Regions from separate parts of the Actinospica acidiphila genome, predicted to be linked through region 2. Evidence: riboswitches for the same ligand, from Rfam matches in the RefSeq annotation. Region 2 holds a riboswitch; each other region holds the start of a gene.
What was found. A riboswitch is a leader RNA that binds a small molecule or an ion and turns the genes downstream of it on or off. The one in region 2 is predicted to bind cobalamin.

Region 1 (3,221 bases), 1.0 Mb from region 2:
TGACGGACCTTGTCGCCGGAGGGGTAGTACAGCGTGAAGCGGGCGGGGCGGCCGTCCTTGGCGCGGATGCCGTCCCCGCCCTTCGTCCAGCCGGCGGCGTCGAGGATGCGGCCGGCCGCGGCGAGGTCGCGCGGGCGCTCGGTGTCCTCGGCGAACCACGGGTCGTCGACGGGCAGCGGGCCGTAGGCGGGGCGGCCGGCGCCGTCGAGGATCTTGTCGACCATGGCCTGCCGGTCGACGGCGAGGTCGAGGGCGCGGCGGATCGCGGTGTCGCCGGTGACGGGGTTGCCGCTGGGGAGGGTGACGACGCGGACGTCGTAGGAGGTGGCCCGGTAGGTCTTCTTGTCGTCGTCGCTCTTGAAGGTGGCGGCGAGGTTGGGCGGGAGGACCGCGCCGTCGAGGTCGCCGGAGCGGAGCCGGGTGGCGCGGACGTCGTCGTCGGAGACGATCGCCATGGTGAGCTTCTTCACCTTCGGGGTGCCGCCCCAGTAGTGCGGGTTGGCCTTGAAGGTGAGCTTCTCGCCCTTGCGCCAGTCGACGAGGACGTACGGTCCGGTGCCGACGGGCTTCGTGTTGAAGGCGCCGGTGTTGGGGTCCTGCTCGCCGGCGACGTGCTCGGGCACGATCGGCAGGACCGTGCGGGCGGCGAACGGCGCGTAGGGGTGGTGGAGGGTGAAGACGACCGTGTCGTCGCCCACCGCCCGGACGTCCTTGACGGCCGCGAGTTCGCTCCTGGCGGTGTTGTTGGTGTCCTCGTCGAGGACCGTGCGGTAGGTGAAGACGACGTCCCGCGCGGTCAGCGGCTTGCCGTCGCTGAACTTCACGCCCTCGCGCAGGGTGTACGTGTAGGTGCGTCCGCCGTCCGTGATCCGCGGAAGTGCCCTGGCCAGCGCGGGTTCCAGGGTCATGTCGGCGGTGCGGGCGAGGAGGCCGTCGAACAGCTTGGAGTTGCCGTCCTTGCCGTAGCCGAGGAGCGGGCTGAGGGTGTCGGGCTCGGTGGAGACGCCGATCACCACGGACTCGCCGGCCGCCGCGCCGTCCGCGGTGCCGGAGCCCGGCGCCGAGCAGGCGGAGACCGCCGCGGCCGTCGCCAGCACGGCGGCGGCGCCCCGTATGCGTCGTCGGGTCGTCATCGAACCTCACATCCCTGTTGCTGGAAAATAGCTCTTGCATATTAGTTGCAGGAAGACCTTGCCCAGAACGGCGGCCCCCCAGTCGCCGGGGTTGCCGGGCCGCCCGAACGCGCAGGTGTGCGCCGGGGTCCGAGCCGCCGGGCGCCCTCCGCGCGCCCCCGCCGCCGCTTGTCACCGGGCCGCGACGGGGACTACTGTCACCACGCCTTGGTGACGGGAAATCGGTGCGATACCGGTGCGGCCCTCGCCACTGTGATCGGGAAGTCCGGCTCCGGCCCTCACGGGCAGCCACTGGGTCCTCAAGGACCCGGGAAGGCGGAGCACGGGCGGTGGTACCCGTCAGCCAGGAGACCGGCCAAGGCGCGTCAACCATCCACGAGGTGCTGGAGAGGGTCTGCTGAGCCATGCACATTGCCGAGGGTTTCCTGCCTCCGGCGCACGCGGTCGCCTGGGGCGTCGCGTCGGCGCCGTTCGTCGTCCACGGAGCCCGGTCGCTCATCCGTGACGTCAGAGAGCACCCCGAGAGCACGCTGCTGCTGGGCGCGTCGGGAGCGTTCACGTTCGTCCTGTCCGCGCTGAAACTGCCCTCCGTGACCGGGAGTTGCTCCCACCCCACCGGGACCGGGCTGGGCGCGATCCTGTTCCGGCCGCCGGTCATGGCGGTGCTCGGGACCATCACCCTGCTGTTCCAGGCGCTGCTGCTCGCCCACGGAGGGCTCACCACGCTCGGCGCCAACGTCTTCTCCATGGCGATCGTCGGGCCCTGGGCCGGATACGCCGTCTACCGGCTGCTGCGCCGGTACGACGTGCCGCTGATGGGCGCGGTGTTCTGCGGCGCGTTCGTCGCCGACCTGTCGACGTACTGCGTGACCAGCGTCCAGCTCGCGCTGGCGTTCCCCGACCCGGGCAGCGGATTCCTGGGCGCGCTGGGGAAGTTCGGCTCCATCTTCGCCGTCACGCAGATCCCGCTCGCGGTCAGCGAGGGGTTGCTGACGGTGCTGGTGATGCGCCTGCTGGTGCAGTCCAGCAAGGGCGAGCTGACCCGGCTCGGGGTGCTGGTCACCTCGGCGGCCGGGGGCAAGCAGGCCGAGTCGGCCGAGGCGGTGACCCGGTGAGCCGCAACGCGAAGATCAACACCCTGCTCCTGCTGCTCGTGGCCGCCCTCGCCGTGATCCCGCTGGCGCTGGGGCTCGGCGACCACAAGGAGGAACCGTTCACCGGGGCGGACGGCGAGGCGGAGACCGCGATCACCGAGATCGACCCGGACTACGAGCCGTGGTTCTCACCGCTGTACGAACCGCCGTCCGGGGAGATCGAGTCGGCGCTGTTCGCCCTCCAGGCCGCGCTCGGCGCGGGCGTCCTGGCGTACTACTTCGGGCTGCGTCGCGGACGCCGGCAGGGCGAGGCGCGGGCGCGTGGGCGGGCCGTCACGCAGGACGCGGACGCGGAGGACGCCGACGCGGAGGCGCGCACCGGCGCCGACGGCGGACGGGACTGACCGGCCCGTGCTGCCGATCGACGCGGCGGCGCACAGCAGCCGCTGGCGCCGCCGTCATCCCGTGGACAAGGCCGTCCTCGGTCTCGGCCTCACCGTCCTCGCGATCTCGCTGCCCCCGTGGCCGGGCGCCGCGCTGGTGCTGGTCACCGCGCTGGTGCTGCTGCTCGGCCCGGCGGCGGTGCCGGCCGGGCGGCTGTGGCGGGCGTACCGGGTGCCGCTGGGGTTCTGCGTCACCGGGGCGCTGCCCCTGCTGATGCGGGTGGGCGGGCCCGGCGGTTTCCTGTCGCCCGCCCCCGACGGGCCCCTGCGCGCCGGGGAGTTGCTGCTGCGCACCTCGGCCGCCTCGCTGGGCGTGCTGCTGTTCGCGTTCACCACGCCGATGTCGGACCTGCTGCCACGCCTGGTGCGCGCCGGGGTGCCCGCGCCGCTCGTGGACGTGGCGCTGGTGACGTACCGGATGAGCTTCCTGCTGCTGGACTCGGTGCGCCGGGTGCACCGGGCGCAGGCGGCGCGGCTCGGCCACACCACCCGTGCGGCCACCTGGCGTTCGCTCGGCGGGCTCGGCGCGACCGCGTTCGTGCGGTCCTTCG
Region 2 (3,221 bases):
GGGCCGTGAGTACGCCGACGGGTATCTCCATCGGTGCGGCGATCGTCCGTGCGGCGATGTCGGCCCAGATGAGGAAGACCGCTCCGCCGAGTGCCGCCGTCGGCAGGACCCGGCGGTGGTCGCCGCCGACGAACAGGCGCACGATGTGGGGCATCATCAGGCCGACGAAGCCGATCGGTCCGGCCGCCGCGACCAGCACCCCGGTGACGAGGGAGAGCACGACGAACAGCCGGGCGCGGAACCGGGCCACGTCCAGCCCCATCGTGGTCGCCGCCTCCTCGCCGGCCAGCAGCAGGTTCAGATTGCGGGCCTGGACCATGAGGACGCCGATGCCTAGGAGCAGGGCCGTGCTCGGCAGCCACAGGGTGCCCCAGTTGACGCCGCCGAGGCCGCCGAGGGTCCAGGCGAGGACCGCGCGGGCCTCGTTGCCCCGGTCGGTGGTGAGCAGCAGCAGATCGAGGACCGCAGTGAGGACGGCCGCGATCGCCACTCCGGACAGCACCAGTCGCGACGAGGTGATGCGTCCGCCGGTGCGGGCGGTGGCATATACGAGCAGCAGCGCGCCCAGGGCCCCCACGAAGGCGGCCACCGACAGGGAGGCCGGTCCGAAGAGGGTGACCCCGAACACGATCACCGAGACCGCGCCGAGTGACGCCCCGGAGGAGACGCCGAGCAGGTAGGGCTCGGCGAGCGGGTTGCGCACCAGGGCCTGCAGGGCGGTGCCGATCACCGCCAGGCCGGCTCCGGTGACCGCACCGAGGAGCACTCGCGGCGCCCGTACGTCCACCACGATGGTCTCCCGGGCCCGTGACCAGTCCGGCTGCTGCCAGTCCGCGCCAAGCGCGTGCGTCACGATGCCCCACACCTGGCCCGGTGGTACGTGCACGGAGCCGATCGCGAGGCCCGCCGTCGCGGAGACGACGAGCAGGGCGGTGAGTACCAGCAGCGTGACGCCGAGCCGCGTACGGCCCTGTCCTGATCCGGTGGACTTCCGCCGCTGCACTGTCCCTTCGGCGGGCGTGCCGGTGGCGGCCTGGGTCACCGGAAGCTCTCGGGGTGCAGTCCGCGGGCAAGGTCGTCGACCGCGTAGGCCGAGCGGATGCCGACCAGGGTGGCGGTCAGCGGCAGGACGACGAACCGCTTGTTCCTGACGGCGGGTACGTCGGCGAGCGCGGGCTGGGAGAGCAGGTACTTCTTCTTCTCCTCGACGCTTCCGGCGCCGGCGTAGTCGTAGATGGCGATGGCTTCCGGCTTGCGCTCGACGACCTGTTCCCAGGAGACGTCGCCGAAGACGTCGTCGAGGTCGGCGAAGACGTTCTCGCCGCCGGCCAGCCGGATCAGTTCGGTGCCCAGGCTCTTGCCGCCCGCGGTGAAGGCGCTCTTGTCGCCGCTGTCGTAGACGAAGACGGGCACCTGGGGCTCGCCCTTGACGGCGGTGGTGGCCTTGCCGACCCGTGTCTGGAGGTCGGTGACCAGTTCGTCCGCCCGGTCGGGCACGCCGAAGATCTTGCCGATGGTGCGGATCTCGTCGTAGGTGTCCTTCATCGTCACGCGCTTCTTGCCGCAGTACTCGCGGTTGAGGTGGGTGTTGATGCCGGCGTCGGCGAACGCCTTGCGGGAGCGGCCCTCGTTCTCGGCGAAGGCGCTTCCGTAGCCGCCGTAGACGAGGTCCGGCTCGGCGTCCAGGATCTTCTCGAACGACGGTTCCTTCTTCGCCAGTTCGGGGATCGACTCGTAGTCCTTCTTCAGCTCGGGCAGGACGGCGGAGTCGGGGAAGGCCGTGCCGACCATGTGGTCCTTCAGGCCGAGGGCGAGCATGAGTTCCGCCGGGTGCTGGTGGATGGTGACCACCCGCGAAGGCGGCCTGTCGTACGTTGTCTTCACACCGCAGTTGTCGACGGTGACCGGGAAGCCCGCGGGCACGGCCGCGGTGGCCTTCGCGTCGCCTCCGCTCTCGGCGGACGAACCGCAGCCGGTGGCCAGCAGCACGGACGAGAGAGCCACGGCAGTGACCGTGGCACGGAGGGAACCGCGCGTGCGGGCAGGGGTGAACAAAGGGGACACGTGAAGCCTCCTGGAGTCCGCGCTCCTTGGGACGGGCCCGCGACGGACCAGTGTCCTGACTCCCGGATCGACGTTCCCTCCGCCTTCCCGCGCACAGCGCAGTGGCATGTGGAGGGGCGCTCCCCGGTCACAGTGGCGGGACCGTGCCGGATTCGCACCGGCTTCCTGTCTCCCGTCGCGGCGATGACCAGATGATCCTACGGCCCTCCGAGTCGGCGGCAAAAGGGCGTGCGGGCCCGGCCGCACGCCCTGCCTTCCTCACGCTTCGCGGACCGCCCGAAGGACGAGCCGCTCGGCGTTCTCGTCGTAGGGGCGCCCGTCGAACCCGCCGAAGACCTCGACGCGTGCGAAGCCGGCCTCCTCGGCCATCCGCCGCAGCTCCACCGCGCTGTACACGAACCACGTCAAGGTGGCCCGCGTCACCCGCTCGCCCCGGACCAGCACCCACTCGCTGCGCAGCCGCGCCCACTCGTCCAGCACGGTGTCGGTCTGCACCATCAAATCGTCGCCCCGCCGCACCACCTTGGGAGGGGTGACCCTGCGGGCCAGGAGCTCCTTCCCGGCGAGGTCCAGGACGAGCGTGCCGCCGGGGGCCAGGCAGGTGTGCATGGTGCGCAGCATGCGCGCGTTGTCTGCGGGGTCCTCGAAGTACCCGAAGGAGGTGAACATGTTGAGGACGACGTCGAAGGCTTGCGGTGCCTCGTACTCGCGGGCGTCAGCCCGCACGTACGTCACCTCGGCACCGGCGTCGGCCGACCGCTTGCGTGCCCAATCCAGCATGGCCGGGCTCAGGTCAACTCCGGTCACGCGGTGCCCGCGGCGTGCGAGCGGGACGGTGAACACCCCAGGCCCGCAGCACAGGTCCAGCACGCGCGACCTCTGCGGGAAGGTCAGTAGGGGAGAGGTGTCCAGCAGCTCCTCGGCCTGCTCGTGGCGCTGCTCGGAGAAGAGGAAGTCGTGGAACTCGGTCCAGAAGTCATCGTCCTGGAATCCGCCCGTTCGTGTCATCGCGGGTCAGTGCTCCTTCATGGTCGCCGTCGGGGACAGGGCGCCGCGCCGTGCGACGGCGCAGCGTGAGGAGAAGCGGGGGGAGCAGCAGACACTGGGCGGCTGCCAGCAGCCAGAACCAGCCGGTGTGTCCGGCCCGTTCGCCGAGG
Region 3 (3,221 bases), 1.9 Mb from region 2:
GCGGCTCGATGCACTCGTACACGCCCGCGATCGATGCGATGGTCGCGGTGGGCGCGATCGCCAGCAGCAGCGCGTTGCGCAGGCCCGTCGCGGCGATCCGCGACCGCAGTGCTTCCCAGCGCTCCGGCCAGGCGAGCTCGACTCCGTAGTGGTCGGGGTGCAGCACGCCCCGCGCGGTGCGGGTCTTCTCCCAGGCGGGCAGCGGACCGTGCCGCTCCGCGAGACCGGCGGACGTCTCGTACGCGGCGAGCATGATGCGCTCGGCGATCCGGGTGGACAGCGCCTTCGCCTCGGGGGAGTCGAAGGGCACGCGCAGCCGGAAGAACACGTCCTGCAGCCCCATCACGCCCAGACCCACCGGGCGCCAGCGGCTGTTGGACCGGGACGCCTCCCCGGTCGGGTAGAAGTTGATGTCGACCACCCGGTCCAGGAACGTCACGGCGGTGCGGACCGCCGCGTCCAGGCGCTCCCAGTCCATGCCGTCCGGGCCCGCGAAGGCCGCGAGGTTGACCGAGCCGAGGTTGCAGACCGCCGTCTCCCCGTCGTCGGTGACCTCCAGGATCTCCGTGCACAGGTTGGAGGAGTGGACGACGTGACCCGGTTCGGCGGTCTGGTTGGCGGTGCGGTTGGCGGTGTCCTTGAAGGTCATCCAGCCGTTGCCGGTCTGCGCGAGGGTGCGCATCATCCGGCCGTACAGCTCGCGCGCCGGGAGCGTCCTGCGGGCCAGGCCCTTCGCCTCGGCGGCTCGGTAGGCCGCGTCGAACTCCTCGCCCCACAGGTCGACCAGCTCGGGCACGTCGACGGGGGAGAACAGCGACCATGGGGCGTCTGCGTCGACCCGGCGCATGAACTCGTCCGGGACCCAGTGCGCCAGGTTCAGATTGTGCGTACGGCGGGCGTCCTCACCGGTGTTGTCGCGCAGCTCCAGAAACTCCTCGACGTCCGCGTGCCAGGTCTCCAGGTAGACCGCGGCGGCGCCCTTGCGCCGGCCGCCCTGGTTCACGGCGGCGACCGAGGCGTCCAGCGTCTTCAGGAACGGGACGATGCCGTTGGAGTGCCCGTTGGTGCCGCGGATCAGCGAACCCCGGGCGCGGACGCGGGAGAAGGACAGACCGATGCCGCCGGCGTGCTTCGAGAGGCGGGCGACCTGGTGGTAGCGCTCGTAGAGGGAGTCCAGCTCGTCCTTGGGGGAGTCCAGGAGGTAGCAGGACGACATCTGCGGGTGGCGGGTGCCGGAGTTGAACAGCGTGGGGGAGGAGGGCAGGTAGTCCAGCCGGCTCATCAGCCCGTACAGCGCGGCGACGTCCTCCAGCGCCCGCTCGCTCTCGTCCTCGGCGAGCCCGCAGGCCACCCGCAGCAGGAAGTGCTGGGGCGTCTCGACGACCTTGCGGGTGACCGGGTGGCGCAGCAGGTAGCGGCTGTGCAGGGTGCGCAGGCCGAAGTAGCCGAACCGGTCGTCGGCGTCCGTGTCGACCAGCGCGTCCAGACGGGCCGCGTGGAGCCGGACGAACGCGGCGGTGCGGTCGCCGATCAGGCCCTCCCGGTGACCGGCGGCCACCGAGCCGGTGAACGAGGTGACGCCCTGCGAGGCGGCCTCGGCGCGGATGCCGAGGGTGAGCAGCCGGGCGGCGAGCCGGGAGTAGGCGGGGTCCTCGGAGATCAGCCCGGCCGCCGCCTCGGTGGCCAGGTCCCGCAGCTCCGCCTCGTCGGCGGAGGCGGACCGGCCGCGCAGCGCGGCCGCGGCCACCCGGCCGGCGTCGGCGTCGGGCAGGTCGGCGGTCAGCTGGGTCAGGGTCCGCAGCAGCGCGGCCCCGGGGCCGTCACTGTCCTCGGTCACGCGGGTCGCTGAAGCCGGATCGGCTGGCGCGATGGTCACGTGTGGCTCTCCCTCGCTCGGCACGGGGGCCTCGAAGAGCGCAGGGGGCAGCACACGAACGCACGCGGCGTCGCGTCCACCGGCCCATTCCGCGAGGCCCGGACGTCAGGGCACCCGGACCGGAAGGGCCGGGCGCACTGTCGGCAGGTCCTCGGACTGACTCCCGTGCGCGCCCGTGGGCAGGCATGGGTACACCGTTGCGGGACAGTTCCGGATTCGCACCGGATTCCCCTGCGGCGACAGCGAGCATGAGCATACATCTTGTGCCGGGTGTCGCCGACGGACCCATATGTTGTGTCGCGCTGGGGTTATGGTGGGGTCGGACGGAAGGGCTGCGCCCGGCCGTCAGAGCGTCAGTTCGTAGACCAGCAGCATGATGTCGTCGAGCTCCGGCAGCGGGTTCCAGTCCCGCCCGGGGGCCCGCGTGAAGCCCAGCCGCTCGTACACCCGGTGCGCGGAGTGCATCGTGCGCTGCGTGGACAGCACCATGCGGGTGCGGCCGAGCGCCCGCGCCCGGTCGACGCAGGCGCGCACCAGGGCCTCACCGGCGCCCCGGCCGCGGTGGGCGGGGGAGACGGCCAGCATCCGTATCTCCGCCTCGCTGGGCTCCGCGATGTCGGCCATGGGCCCGGGGCCGGGCACGAAGGTCACCCCGCCCAGCAGCGCGCCGTCCGCCACGGCGACCAGCACCTCGGCGGCCGCCGCCCGCTTGCCCACGTCCCGCAGCTCGTCCAGGTAGGAGTCGGACTCCCCGAAGTCCAGCAGCCCGTCGCCGAGATAGGCCTGAGCGGTGATCTCACCGAGGTCCGCGTGCTCGCCGGGCGTCGCCGGCCGGATGACGATGTCCATGCGGGGGAGTCTGCCGCACGGGCACGACAGCGGGCCGCCGGTTTTCCACCGGCGGCCCGCTGCCCTGCGTGTGAACGGCGTCAGTGCTTGCTGTCCGCCGTGGCCGGCGGGAGCTCCACCTGCACGCCCGGGTCGCCGGCGTCCGCCGTGTAGTCGCGCGGCTCGGTCTCGTCGACGCCGTCCGGCGCCTTGACCGCCCGCATGACGAAGGTCAGGACGACCGTGACCAGCACGTTGATCACGAAGGCGGTGAGACCGATGTAGCCGATCTCCCCGATGCCCGGGATCTCCTTGGCGGAGCCGCCGAAGTGCTTCTGCGTCGGCGACGCCACCCCGTACGCGGCGACCGTGCCGTAGATCATGCCGACCGCCCAGCCGCCGATCAGCGCCCAGCGGTGGAACCAGCGGGTGAACAGGCCGCCCACCAGCGCCGGGAAGGTCTGCAGGATCCAGATGCCGCCCAGCAGCTGGAAGTTGATCGCGACGGTCTTGTCCA

Region 1: linked by a shared signal. The riboswitch ahead of HXP48_RS07450 (energy-coupling factor ABC transporter permease) and the one ahead of HXP48_RS02945 (ABC transporter substrate-binding protein) in region 2 are both predicted to bind cobalamin.
Region 3: linked by a shared signal. The riboswitch ahead of HXP48_RS10880 (ribonucleoside-diphosphate reductase subunit alpha) and the one ahead of HXP48_RS02945 (ABC transporter substrate-binding protein) in region 2 are both predicted to bind cobalamin.

The regions. Positions count from the first base shown of each region.
Region 1 covers NZ_JABZEM010000002.1:1,675,330-1,678,550, forward strand. Annotated here, with positions in the region: gene HXP48_RS07445 (ABC transporter substrate-binding protein) at 1-1,133, opposite strand, end outside; cobalamin riboswitch at 1,325-1,507, shown strand; gene HXP48_RS07450 (energy-coupling factor ABC transporter permease) at 1,538-2,248, shown strand; gene HXP48_RS07455 (energy-coupling factor ABC transporter substrate-binding protein) at 2,245-2,631, shown strand; gene cbiQ (cobalt ECF transporter T component CbiQ) at 2,639-3,221, shown strand, end outside.
Region 2 covers NZ_JABZEM010000002.1:631,032-634,252, reverse strand. Annotated here, with positions in the region: gene HXP48_RS02950 (FecCD family ABC transporter permease) at 1-1,003, opposite strand, end outside; gene HXP48_RS02945 (ABC transporter substrate-binding protein) at 1,039-2,064, opposite strand; cobalamin riboswitch at 2,107-2,256, opposite strand; gene HXP48_RS02940 (class I SAM-dependent methyltransferase) at 2,323-3,072, opposite strand; gene HXP48_RS02935 (MFS transporter) at 3,041-3,221, opposite strand, start outside.
Region 3 covers NZ_JABZEM010000002.1:2,513,852-2,517,072, reverse strand. Annotated here, with positions in the region: gene HXP48_RS10880 (ribonucleoside-diphosphate reductase subunit alpha) at 1-1,876, opposite strand, end outside; cobalamin riboswitch at 2,002-2,172, opposite strand; gene HXP48_RS10875 (GNAT family N-acetyltransferase) at 2,222-2,725, opposite strand; gene mctP (monocarboxylate uptake permease MctP) at 2,806-3,221, opposite strand, start outside.